2 regions of the Methylicorpusculum oleiharenae genome follow, and region 1 is predicted to be linked to the other one. Evidence: riboswitches for the same ligand, from Rfam matches in the RefSeq annotation. Region 1 holds a riboswitch; the other holds the start of a gene.

Region 1 (5,006 bases):
TTCCGGTGGGGGCGTTTGTAATACCTGCGGGTTCAAACCCGATGGGTTTTCATTATTGATGTGGTTAAGAGATTGGAGTTTTCCAGAAGCGTTGTCGGCTGTTGCCAATGAGCTTGGCCTATTAACTGATTCCAATTACAAAAAGCCTGTTGTTAGACGTAAGCCTTTTGATCATTCAAAATCCGTTGTGGATGATGAACAATTGAAAGTAATCTTTCGGAAAATATTGCAGGGATCTAAACCGATCAGTCATGCTAGCTCCAAACCTCTTCGACTTTATTTACAGTCGCGTGGGTTGGATAGCGCTATCCCGGATTGGCCAGCTATTCGATTTCATCCCAATATGCAGTTCAAGGATGAAGACGGAACCGTCATTGGGCATTTCCCCGCCATGCTGGCATTGGTCGAAAAAGGTAATGAGTTGATTACCATCCATCGAACCTTCCTGACGCAAGAGGGATGCAAAGCCCCGGTCGATTCACCTAAAAAAATCATGCCGGTGCCGTCTAAAAAGCTTCTTGCCGGTTCCGCTGTTCGTTTAGGTTGGCCTGGTCGAGTTCTTGGTGTGACTGAGGGCATTGAAACGGCTTTTGCTGTTATCGAGGCAACCGGCATGGTCACATGGCCTTTGATCTCTTCCTCGATCATGCCTCAGTTTTCCATTCCTATGGGGGTTGAAAAGCTGATTATTTGGTCTGATCTAGATCGCTTGTTTGTGGGTTCTTTTGCGGCTCAAAAACTTGCCGAATGTGCTGAAGCCCAAGGTATTGAAGTGGTCATACATGAGCCCAAAGGCCCTTTGCCTGCCGATATTAAAAGCATTGATTGGCTGGATGTCTTTAATGAGGTCGGTCCGAATGCTTTTGCGCTTCGGTCTTGTTCTTCACTATAGGAGGTATTCATGAGTCGGTATGTCTTTAATGCTTATCAGCTGGATACGACTCCTGGCAATCTATCGTCGCCCTTTTCTCCTTCATTGGATTGGACAGGCGACGATAATGCCTATCTTCTTTGGCTAAGAGAGCGGTTCCGGTCAAGCCCTGAAGTCAGGGAAAGACTTGGCCTTGCGCACAGAGCTAACCGTCGTGCCGATCAGGAACTTGATATTGTCGGTCCTTACCGCCAGGTTCTTCGCTATGCCATCGATAATTATGGAAAAGCCAAGCAGGTAAGTCTGTGAATCTGCTTTCCTCAACCCAAAACCGAACCTGATTCTTTCAGTGTTCGGTTTTTTTTACTCAAAATTCTTGAAATCAAAACAAAAGGCACATCAAAAAGCTTGTCTTTCGATGCGGTGGAAGCCTCATTTTTTCTTTTTAATGCATATAACTTTACCAATCAATTTAGTTTTTGCTTATGAAATCCATGAATCAGATAGTTAATATTTCCAGGCACAACTATTTATTTTTTATCTTTTTTTTGTTCTTTTCAATGCCAAGCAGTTCAGCTCAAACACAGCAATCAGGCACACAATCGCTCAATGAAAGCAGCTCATCTGAAAACCTTACTAACAATGCTCAGACTCAAATTGAAGAAGCGGCCGAACACTTCGATTCGTTCGCTCTGCTGATGCCACAAGTGTTGAATTCGAAACTCCAGTCTTTTTTAAAGCACGGTTTCAAAGTGTTTTTACTCGAAGACCCTCAAACAAAACCTGCTGAAGAGCAGATGATTGACTCTTTGATCAAAGGGCTACAAGCATTGGGCAACTCACTCTCAGAGGATTTAGCGAATAACCCTATTCATCAAGACGTTAAGCCAATACCTAAAAAGCCTAATCCTAAACAGTAATAGACAATGACACCTGTTGGACACTTGATCACTGCTGCATCAATGGCAACGGCATTCATGCGTGTCAATAGTTTATCCTGGACTCATGGAATTGCAGGTCTTCCTGACTTCTTTGTTGTCAATTCATCACTGGCTATGTCCTCTTCCTCTGGGTTGACTTTAATCAGTCTCGGCATGGTTCTCGGCGCCAGAGGTCCGGATCGTCTTGAGTTTCCTGTTTTTAATCGATTAACCAAGGTCAGACGATCATTAATCCCGCATCGCACATTGACGCATTGGCCTGGCTTTTGGATATTGGCTACGGTAATTTCTTGCACTTCATTTTTTGCAATGGATGACATCCTTTTCCAGACGATTGCATGTGTCGCAATCGGATTTTGCAGCGCGTCATGGCTTCATTTGATCATGGATATCATGACACCCACAGGGATTCCTTTGCTCACGCCTTTTGGGAAGCGAACAACGCTTAATCTTTACAAAACCGGATCCTTTGGTGAATGGTTGTATATTTTGGTTTTTTTAATATCCTCTCAGTTGTTAGCAAGCTTGCTTTCCAGTTTTTTCGCGTGAAATAGATTAAGCAATTCGTCATATCGTCATAAATTCATCTGTAGGAATAAATAATGGCTTTGGATACTTTAACTGTTTATGCTGCTTCGAAAACTGAACATTCCGATCATATACTTGTTCGTGTTTATTGGATGACTGGCAAGAATCGTCGCAAAGCGATCGATGTCTCCTTTCCATTGAGTTGCCATGATTACCTGGCTGCCGCTGAAGCTGTAGCCATTCGTTATCTACTTAGCGAGGCGAACATTTTTAATGTCAATCGAACGGGCCTAAACTTAAAGCTTGTCTTTTCAAAAGGCGCAATCAAAAAAATGGCCAAAAATGCGGCAAACAGAAAGAGCTCCCTCAACAATCGAGATCTTTATGAATACGGCTACCCAATCTATACTCGCTATGCTGAAGCCCAGATAGAGGTGTCAAAAGATAAATCTTGGTTCCCAATCCAGGAAGAAATTACTGAGGTCCCGGTTGTCAATAGCCAAGAACTTAAAGGCATCGAAAAGATTGATACAGATTCCTTGGGCGTTATAGCCATAACCCGACATGCCATGGAAAAATATGGTGTGCATTGCGGTACGATCGACATGAACGCAACCTGGAAAAACATCAATCGTCGATTTAAGTCTGGGAAAATCGAGCAGATTGAATTGCCGTCAAAGGTTTTAGCCCACAAATTGAAAAAATATGGCTCAGCCCCGGAAGTATGGAAGCATCCAGACAATCCACTGCATTATGTTTTTTGTAATCGCACTAATCACAAACTCCTTGTGACAGTATTCAAAAAGGATCCTGATGAACTAGTCACATTTAATCCCTCCTTATATAATAAAATCTGACTAAATTATAGAAATACGATCTCGCTGTTTTCTACGGTTAGCACCCTAGACTATCACCGTAGTTAGGAATTTCTGTGACAGATAAAGGCAAACCAGTTGTGAGGCTGAGACGCAAAGTCACCGATCCATGGCATTATGTCAGGGGCAGCGGGATTACCAGAGTCGCGTGACTACCATAATAATAGGCTAGTCCTCCACGATCTATGAATAACCTCAAAGTCCCTGTCTCAAAATAGGAGACAGGAAATGTTCACTTTAGCAAAAGCAATAATTGCTTCAGGCGCATTGATTTACGGTGCTGCCAATATCGATCCAGTTACCCCTCCAGAAAACACTGGTTTTTCATCAAAACCAGCTACAACTAAGTTCCTTTTTGCTCCAGATCAAAAAGCCCCTGACACTTTTGCTCGTAATGGTAGCGACATTGAAGCCAATGTCGAACAAGGCTCAGAGCACTTCGATGACATTGCGATGCAATTTCCTGGTGTTTTGGGAAAAAAACTTCAATCTGTCATGAAGCACGGTTCTAAAGCAATCCTCATGGAGGACTCAGAAACCAAAGCTGCCGAAGAAAAAATGATTGGTTCTTTGGTTCAAGGTCTAAGACATATTGGCGATGCGATGGCCGCAGATATGGTTCGTTCCGCACAAAAGGCTCGCGGCTAGAAATTTGGGCTATTTGCATTCTGGGGTTGGAAATCAGAACGATACATGTTTTTTAATCGCGCAGTTTTGTGCAAAACAGGGTTGGATCGTTGATGAGCGAGGTTACTTGTTATGTGCAATAGTCGGTTGTGCTGTCAATGCTCGTTACCGGCCATCACTTGTCGGTCGGGATGACTATTCAATTTCAACGATTAATACATTCTATAATCCAGTCGAATGTCCGGTATCCGGCGAGCAAATTGAAATTATCACTGTGTCATAACGACCCATTTTTGCCACTCGCGCTTCTCCAAAGCGGTCATTCGGCCAAATCCAGATCCTGCGAACTAGAAAGCTACAAAGCAGTCATTGGCGACCTCAACCAATCGGCCAAAACCGGCCACTGAGGATGCAGGCGAAATTTTCCATTCCTAAGTTCAGCGAATGGCAGCTTTTCGGCGAGCAATTTTGCGTTCTCTTTGGCTTGACCCGGCCAAAACCGGACATTTAGTTTTGTCCTTTTTCATGTAAGACAGTGTCGAATATTTGTCGATATAGAGTCTCTAAAATGCTATAAATAATCATCACTTTATATTTATGATGATCCAGGGATTTTATGCGCATCAATCAAAAGACTCTGCTGTGCCTTTTGGGGCTGCTGCTGTCTCTATCACCCTCACTCGTCCAGGCCCATACCGGCAGCCTGACACTGAGTGGCTGGACTAACGGCTTCAATCATCCTCTGCACGGCTGGGACCATCTTTTAACTATGCTCGCCGTTGGCGTATGGGCGGCGCAATTGGGTGGCCGGGCGGTTTGGCAGCTTCCCCTTGCCTTCGTCGGGGTGATGAGTCTCGGTGGGCTGGCCGGCATGATGGGGGTGTCCGTGCCGGGCGTGGAAACGATGATTCTGCTGTCCGTGTTGGTTTTCGGTTTTCTGGTCGTCCGCAGCATCCGCTTTCAAGCAGTGATCAGCGTGCTCATCGTGGTTTTTTTCGCCTTTTTTCATGGCCATGCGCACGGTCAGGAAATGCCCACTTCGGCCAGTCTGCTGTCATTCGCGCTCGGCTTCATGTTGGCGACCTTACTATTGCATGGTGCGGGCATCCTGGCCGCGCGTCTGGTTATCCTAGCCTTCGCCTATTCTCTGGGCAACAGCGCTTA
Region 2 (5,006 bases), on a different contig from region 1:
TGGCACTCGAACCGGGCCAACAAGACGCAACCTTATTAATGGTGAAAATTCTGGGTGACGAGAAAAAAATTGATGAGGCATTGCAGTTAGTAGAATCGGCTTTAAAAGTCCATCCTGATGCGATTAATCTTGCGTTGGTAAAAATCAATATTCTTTCTGCTCAAGGCAAAAAAGATCAGGTTGAAGCCGAGATGAAAGCCTTGGCAATGCAATTTCCGGAAAATGAAAATTTGAATTATGGGTTAGCCAAGTTTTATGCATCCGATAAACGTATTGATGAGGCTGAACAGGTATTAAACAATTTAATAACTAAACTGCCAGAAGCTGATGGCCCCAAGTTAGCTTTGGTCGATTTTTTGATCTCACAAAGAAGCAAAGACATAGCTGAAACCAAATTGCAGGCCCTAATCAAGGAAAACCCAAAAAACTTTAGCCTGCGTTTTGCCTTACTCAGAATCTATCAGGATCAACCGGACCGTATCAAAGAAGTTCTGAATACCATCGTTGCTGATGATCCCGGCGGTAAACACGGACTTGAAGCACAAACTCGATTGGCCGCCATTGCAATCAGTGACAAAGACATGGAAAAAGCCCGTGGGATTCTTGAAGAAGTTATCAAAGCCGATCAGAAAAACAGTAATGCGCTTTTGATGAGGGCGGGCATCTTTCTTAACGAGAAGAGCTTTGACGCCGCCACGGCCGATTTAAGAACCGTATTGCGTGATGAACCGGAATCCGAAAAAGCCCTGCTATTGCTGGCAAGCACCCATCTACAAAACGGAAAAATCGATTTGGCCCGTGAATCTCTTGAGAAAATCCTGGCTATCAATCCCAAGAATCTGATTGCGTCACGTGACTTGGCCAGATTGATGGTAAGACAAAATCAGGCTGACGCGGCATTAGCACTGTTGGAAAAAACGCAAACCAATAATGAAAAAGATGTCGAGACTGTCGTTATGCTGGTCGACTTATACGGGCAACGTAAAGACTGGCCTAAAGCTGAAGCCGCAGCCCATTCATTGCTCGACCTTAGCGATAATAAAGAATTGGCCCATTATAAAATAGCCCAAGTCAATTTAGCTCAAGGAAAAACAAAAGAAGCAGCGGATGAATTCAAAAAAGTATTGGAAATCAAACCCTTTGCTATCGACGCTGTCAGCGGATTGGTTAACAGTTACCTGGCACAAAAAGACATTAAACAAGCTGAAAAAACGCTGGATGAGATATTAGCCAAACAACCCGAAAACGGTGCTTTCCTGTCCATGCGTGGCGAAATATATCTCAAACAAAACAAATTTGTCGAAGGTGAGAAGCTTTATTCCAAAGTGGTAGAACTTTATCCTAAGTTTGAACAAGGCTATCGCGATTTGGCTTCTGTTTACTTAAGACAGGAACAAACCGATAAAGCACTTAACGTTTATCAAAAAGGATTGGGCGTCTTACCCGATAGCGTTCAGCTATTAATGGAATTTGCAGCGATTAATGAAATCACCAAAAATACCGATGCCGCAATGGCTACGTATGAAAAAGTGCTCACACTTAAGCCTGAGCATCAGCTGGCAACCAATAATTTAGCCGCATTACTGGCCAACAAAGGTGGTGAAGAAAATATTAAACGGGGATTATCGTTAGCGCAAACCTTTAAAAACTCAGATTTCCCGTCATTCTTGGATACCTTTGGCTGGTTGAGTTATCTGAATGATCAGACAGATGATGCAGTGGCCGCATTAGAAAAAGCCGTTGCGAAAGAGGCGAGAATTCCCGACCTTCATTACCATCTGGGTATGATCTATCTGAAAAAAGGGCGTAATGAAGACGCTAAACAAGCATTTGAAAAAGCACTTTCCCTTAACACGGCTTTTGATGATGCAGATAAGGCAAAAACAGAACTTGAAAAACTGAAAACAGGTTCATAATCCTTAATATAGTGGGTTGAATCTATCACCGCCATTGATGCGAGTGATAGATTCAACGGTTTTAAAGTTAGCTCTGTTTGCCTCACAACACGCGTTAAATCTCAGGGCTTATTCTGTTACAAGAAAGCTGCATTATTCAGTAGCTTCCCGTCAACTTGGTTTTAGCAATAAACCGAAATCGAAAAATTTCAGGTCATATCCCACAATTTTTGTATGTGTCTGCGTCATATGACACATTATTGAGTTTTCTCTTTTCCCAAATAAAATGTTCAGAAGCCTCAATCAATAAATCGGCTTTAAAAACGTCACTTCTCTATCAAATGGTTATTTTAATTTCAATATAATCAATTGCTTATTCTCTCATCAAAAAAATAAAATCCACATCCGCTTATTTGATAATTATTGGCTCGTTAATTGCCTTTATGAAAGTCATACTGACTTAATCGATGATATCAGTAGATCGCCACACCTGTTGCGAGACAGGGCCGGAAAGCCTATGGGTCTTGAATCAATTGACTTCAAGATAGCCGGGTCGCCTCCTTTTAAAAAGGAGGTCTGCTTAGCTTTGCGTTTTAATGAGGCCGGCAGACATCACTTCTTTTATTAGCAAATAAACCATGAGGGTTCTAAAAGTGATGACAACTAAATTAGCAAAAGCTGTATCTATGGCAATTGCAGGTTCAGCCTTAACAATCGGTTCAATATCAAGCGCATCTGCGCATACGATGTACAACACAGAAATACGAACTGGCGTTGATAGTAACGGAATACCAAATCGTATATCTGGTACAGACGGTTTTGTATATGGCTTTCAAAATGCCAATTATCCTAACGTAACAGGATGGGTAGGCACCGGCACTGGTATTTCCAGCAATCTGCCATTCAACTACTCCGGCAAAGCTCATTTGAACTGGGCCGCCGAATTGCATCATGCAGGCAGTTCTTTGGAAATCTCCAAAGCCGACGCTCTAACTCGATACGGCTCGTCAATCAGTGATGCAGAAATTGATACCGGCGCAGGAGCATGGCAAGATGCAGGAATAGATGGCAACGGCAACCCTACAGTAAACGGACCTACCGGCTGGAAGCATCAAACCGATATCGGTTTGATCAAAGCCGAAGAAACCATGTTCATAACGCTCAAACCCTCAGTAGTCACTGGAACAGGCTTTGATATCCAAAACTTCGGTATCACTGTGTTTACTGGCATGGATAAGAACACTGGTGATTACAGTCACCATGGCTCGTGGAACTGCCCAGGGTGTCTTTCAGGTGGCAACCCCGCACCAAAACCCTATGATGCCAATGATCCATTTGGCACCCAAGGGTTAACCTATTTGATCCACGACGCAACTGTAGATGGCTTGAATGGCTTGACGTTCAAGGCAGTTGCAGGACAAGAGTATTCTGTATACATCGGTGGAGCAGGCGTAGGCCGCTGGAATGCAAACGTCGCTGACTATAAACTGGAAATAACCACTTCAGCTGTCCCAATCCCAGCTGCCGTCTGGCTGATGGGCAGTGGTCTGGTAGGCTTGATGTCATTTGGCCGTAAAAAAGAAAAAACAGCTTAAATTACACCCGTTCCAAAATGAGCAGTTCATCTGCCGGACCGCAGGACATTATCTCAGCGGTTCTTAAAGCCTGTTTAAGTCACAGGCCAATCAGAACCTCAAAACCGGCAAGCCAAGGATGGCTTTTACTGCTTTAAATCAGGAACTCACTTTAATGACAATACAAAGCGAGTTGCTACTGTTCAATTATTCTTGATCGTAAAACTTTGCACCATCTAGGTAAATTGAGATAACTGATCGCTAACCTTATTCGTTGAAATTTTTTTATCCAGCACAACATCAAAGCGCATAATTCTACCCTGAGCTGTTTTTGCATAAGTATCAAATACGTGTGAAATAGACATCGATATTTCCTATTAAAACGGGTTGCCCTTGGAAAAGTGAGTTCCATCTATTTATTTAATTAAGTATTTAAAGTATAGGAGGATAGCAGCGGTAACTAGCAGAGCTTAACAACTAAGCATTATCCGTCATGTACCTGACAGATTTTTTCGTTATCACGATGGGTTTGCGGTTCTTTTGTTAATCCACAGCTGGGGTATCCTCAAAAAATTCGCCAAGGACCAGCGTCCTTGGCGTAAGTTTTAGCCATTTAATTGTTTGATCAATGCAGCCAATTCATCTTGACCGGCTGAATCCAGTGGGAGTAACGGTTTGCGCGGAACACCTGCGTCAAATCCGCGCAATTGCAGGCCGGCTTTGATCGTCGTAGGTAAACCACCCTTAAGAATAAATTGCAGCAATGGGAGCTGTTTGTAAAATACTTCGCGCGCCTGCTTTAAATCACCCGCCAGGCTCGCCTCATACAGCTTCAACGGCCAGGCAGGAATCAGGTTGGGCGCAGCCGTGCACCAACCGGCAGCGCCTGCGGCAAAAGCTTCCAATGCCAAGGGATTACTACCGTTATAGAAGGGGATTTCTTCATTGGAAAGCTGGGAGATTCGATGCATGCGTTGAATATCGCCAGAACTTTCCTTAACCATGGTCACGTTATCAATCTCCTTGATGATGTGCACGATTAACTCGGGAGACAAATCCAGACCGCTGGTAGCCGGGTTGTTATAGAGCATCACGGGAATGCCGATAGCCTCGCTGATTGTAGCGTAATGCTGAAAAATTTCCCGTTCCGTCAGTTTCCAATAAGAAATAGGTAAAACCATTACCGCGTCTGCACCCACTTTTTCGGCAAACTTTGCTCGGCGCACTGCGTTTTGAGTAGTCAGATCGGATATCCCAACCACTGTCGGTACTCGTTTCGCGACTTGTTTTACCGAGGCCTCCGCCACCGTATTCCATTCCTCATCGGTTAGGTACGCACTCTCGCCAGTGCTGCCCAGTGGAGCAATTGCATGAGAGCCATCCTGGATAAGACGATCAATTAATTGCCCTAGTAGTTTTGAAGCAACGCGTGCTGATTCAATCTGGAAGTAGCTTGGTCAAGACCGGATTTTATGTGTGTTATCGAACAGACACCCTCAAAGGAATCGAAAATAATTCGATTGACACCGTACTAACG

What was found. A riboswitch is a leader RNA that binds a small molecule or an ion and turns the genes downstream of it on or off. The one in region 1 is predicted to bind cyclic di-GMP.
Region 2: it holds a riboswitch for cyclic di-GMP, as region 1 does, so the genes downstream of both, GO003_RS19315 (VPLPA-CTERM sorting domain-containing protein) here and GO003_RS25070 (hypothetical protein) in region 1, are expected to answer to the same signal.

The regions. Positions count from the first base shown of each region.
Region 1 covers NZ_WUTY02000002.1:359,390-364,395, forward strand. Annotated here, with positions in the region: gene GO003_RS25045 (DUF7146 domain-containing protein) at 1-892, shown strand, start outside; gene GO003_RS25050 (hypothetical protein) at 902-1,180, shown strand; gene GO003_RS25055 (hypothetical protein) at 1,366-1,791, shown strand; gene GO003_RS25060 (metal-dependent hydrolase) at 1,798-2,361, shown strand; gene GO003_RS25065 (hypothetical protein) at 2,415-3,197, shown strand; cyclic di-GMP riboswitch class I at 3,274-3,358, shown strand; gene GO003_RS25070 (hypothetical protein) at 3,444-3,863, shown strand; gene GO003_RS25075 (TonB-dependent receptor domain-containing protein) at 4,492-5,006, shown strand, end outside.
Region 2 covers NZ_WUTY02000001.1:4,315,013-4,320,018, forward strand. Annotated here, with positions in the region: gene GO003_RS19310 (tetratricopeptide repeat protein) at 1-1,916, shown strand, start outside; cyclic di-GMP riboswitch class I at 2,369-2,456, shown strand; gene GO003_RS19315 (VPLPA-CTERM sorting domain-containing protein) at 2,552-3,490, shown strand; gene GO003_RS19320 (DUF2024 family protein) at 3,706-3,834, opposite strand; gene GO003_RS19325 (dihydrodipicolinate synthase family protein) at 4,075-4,911, opposite strand.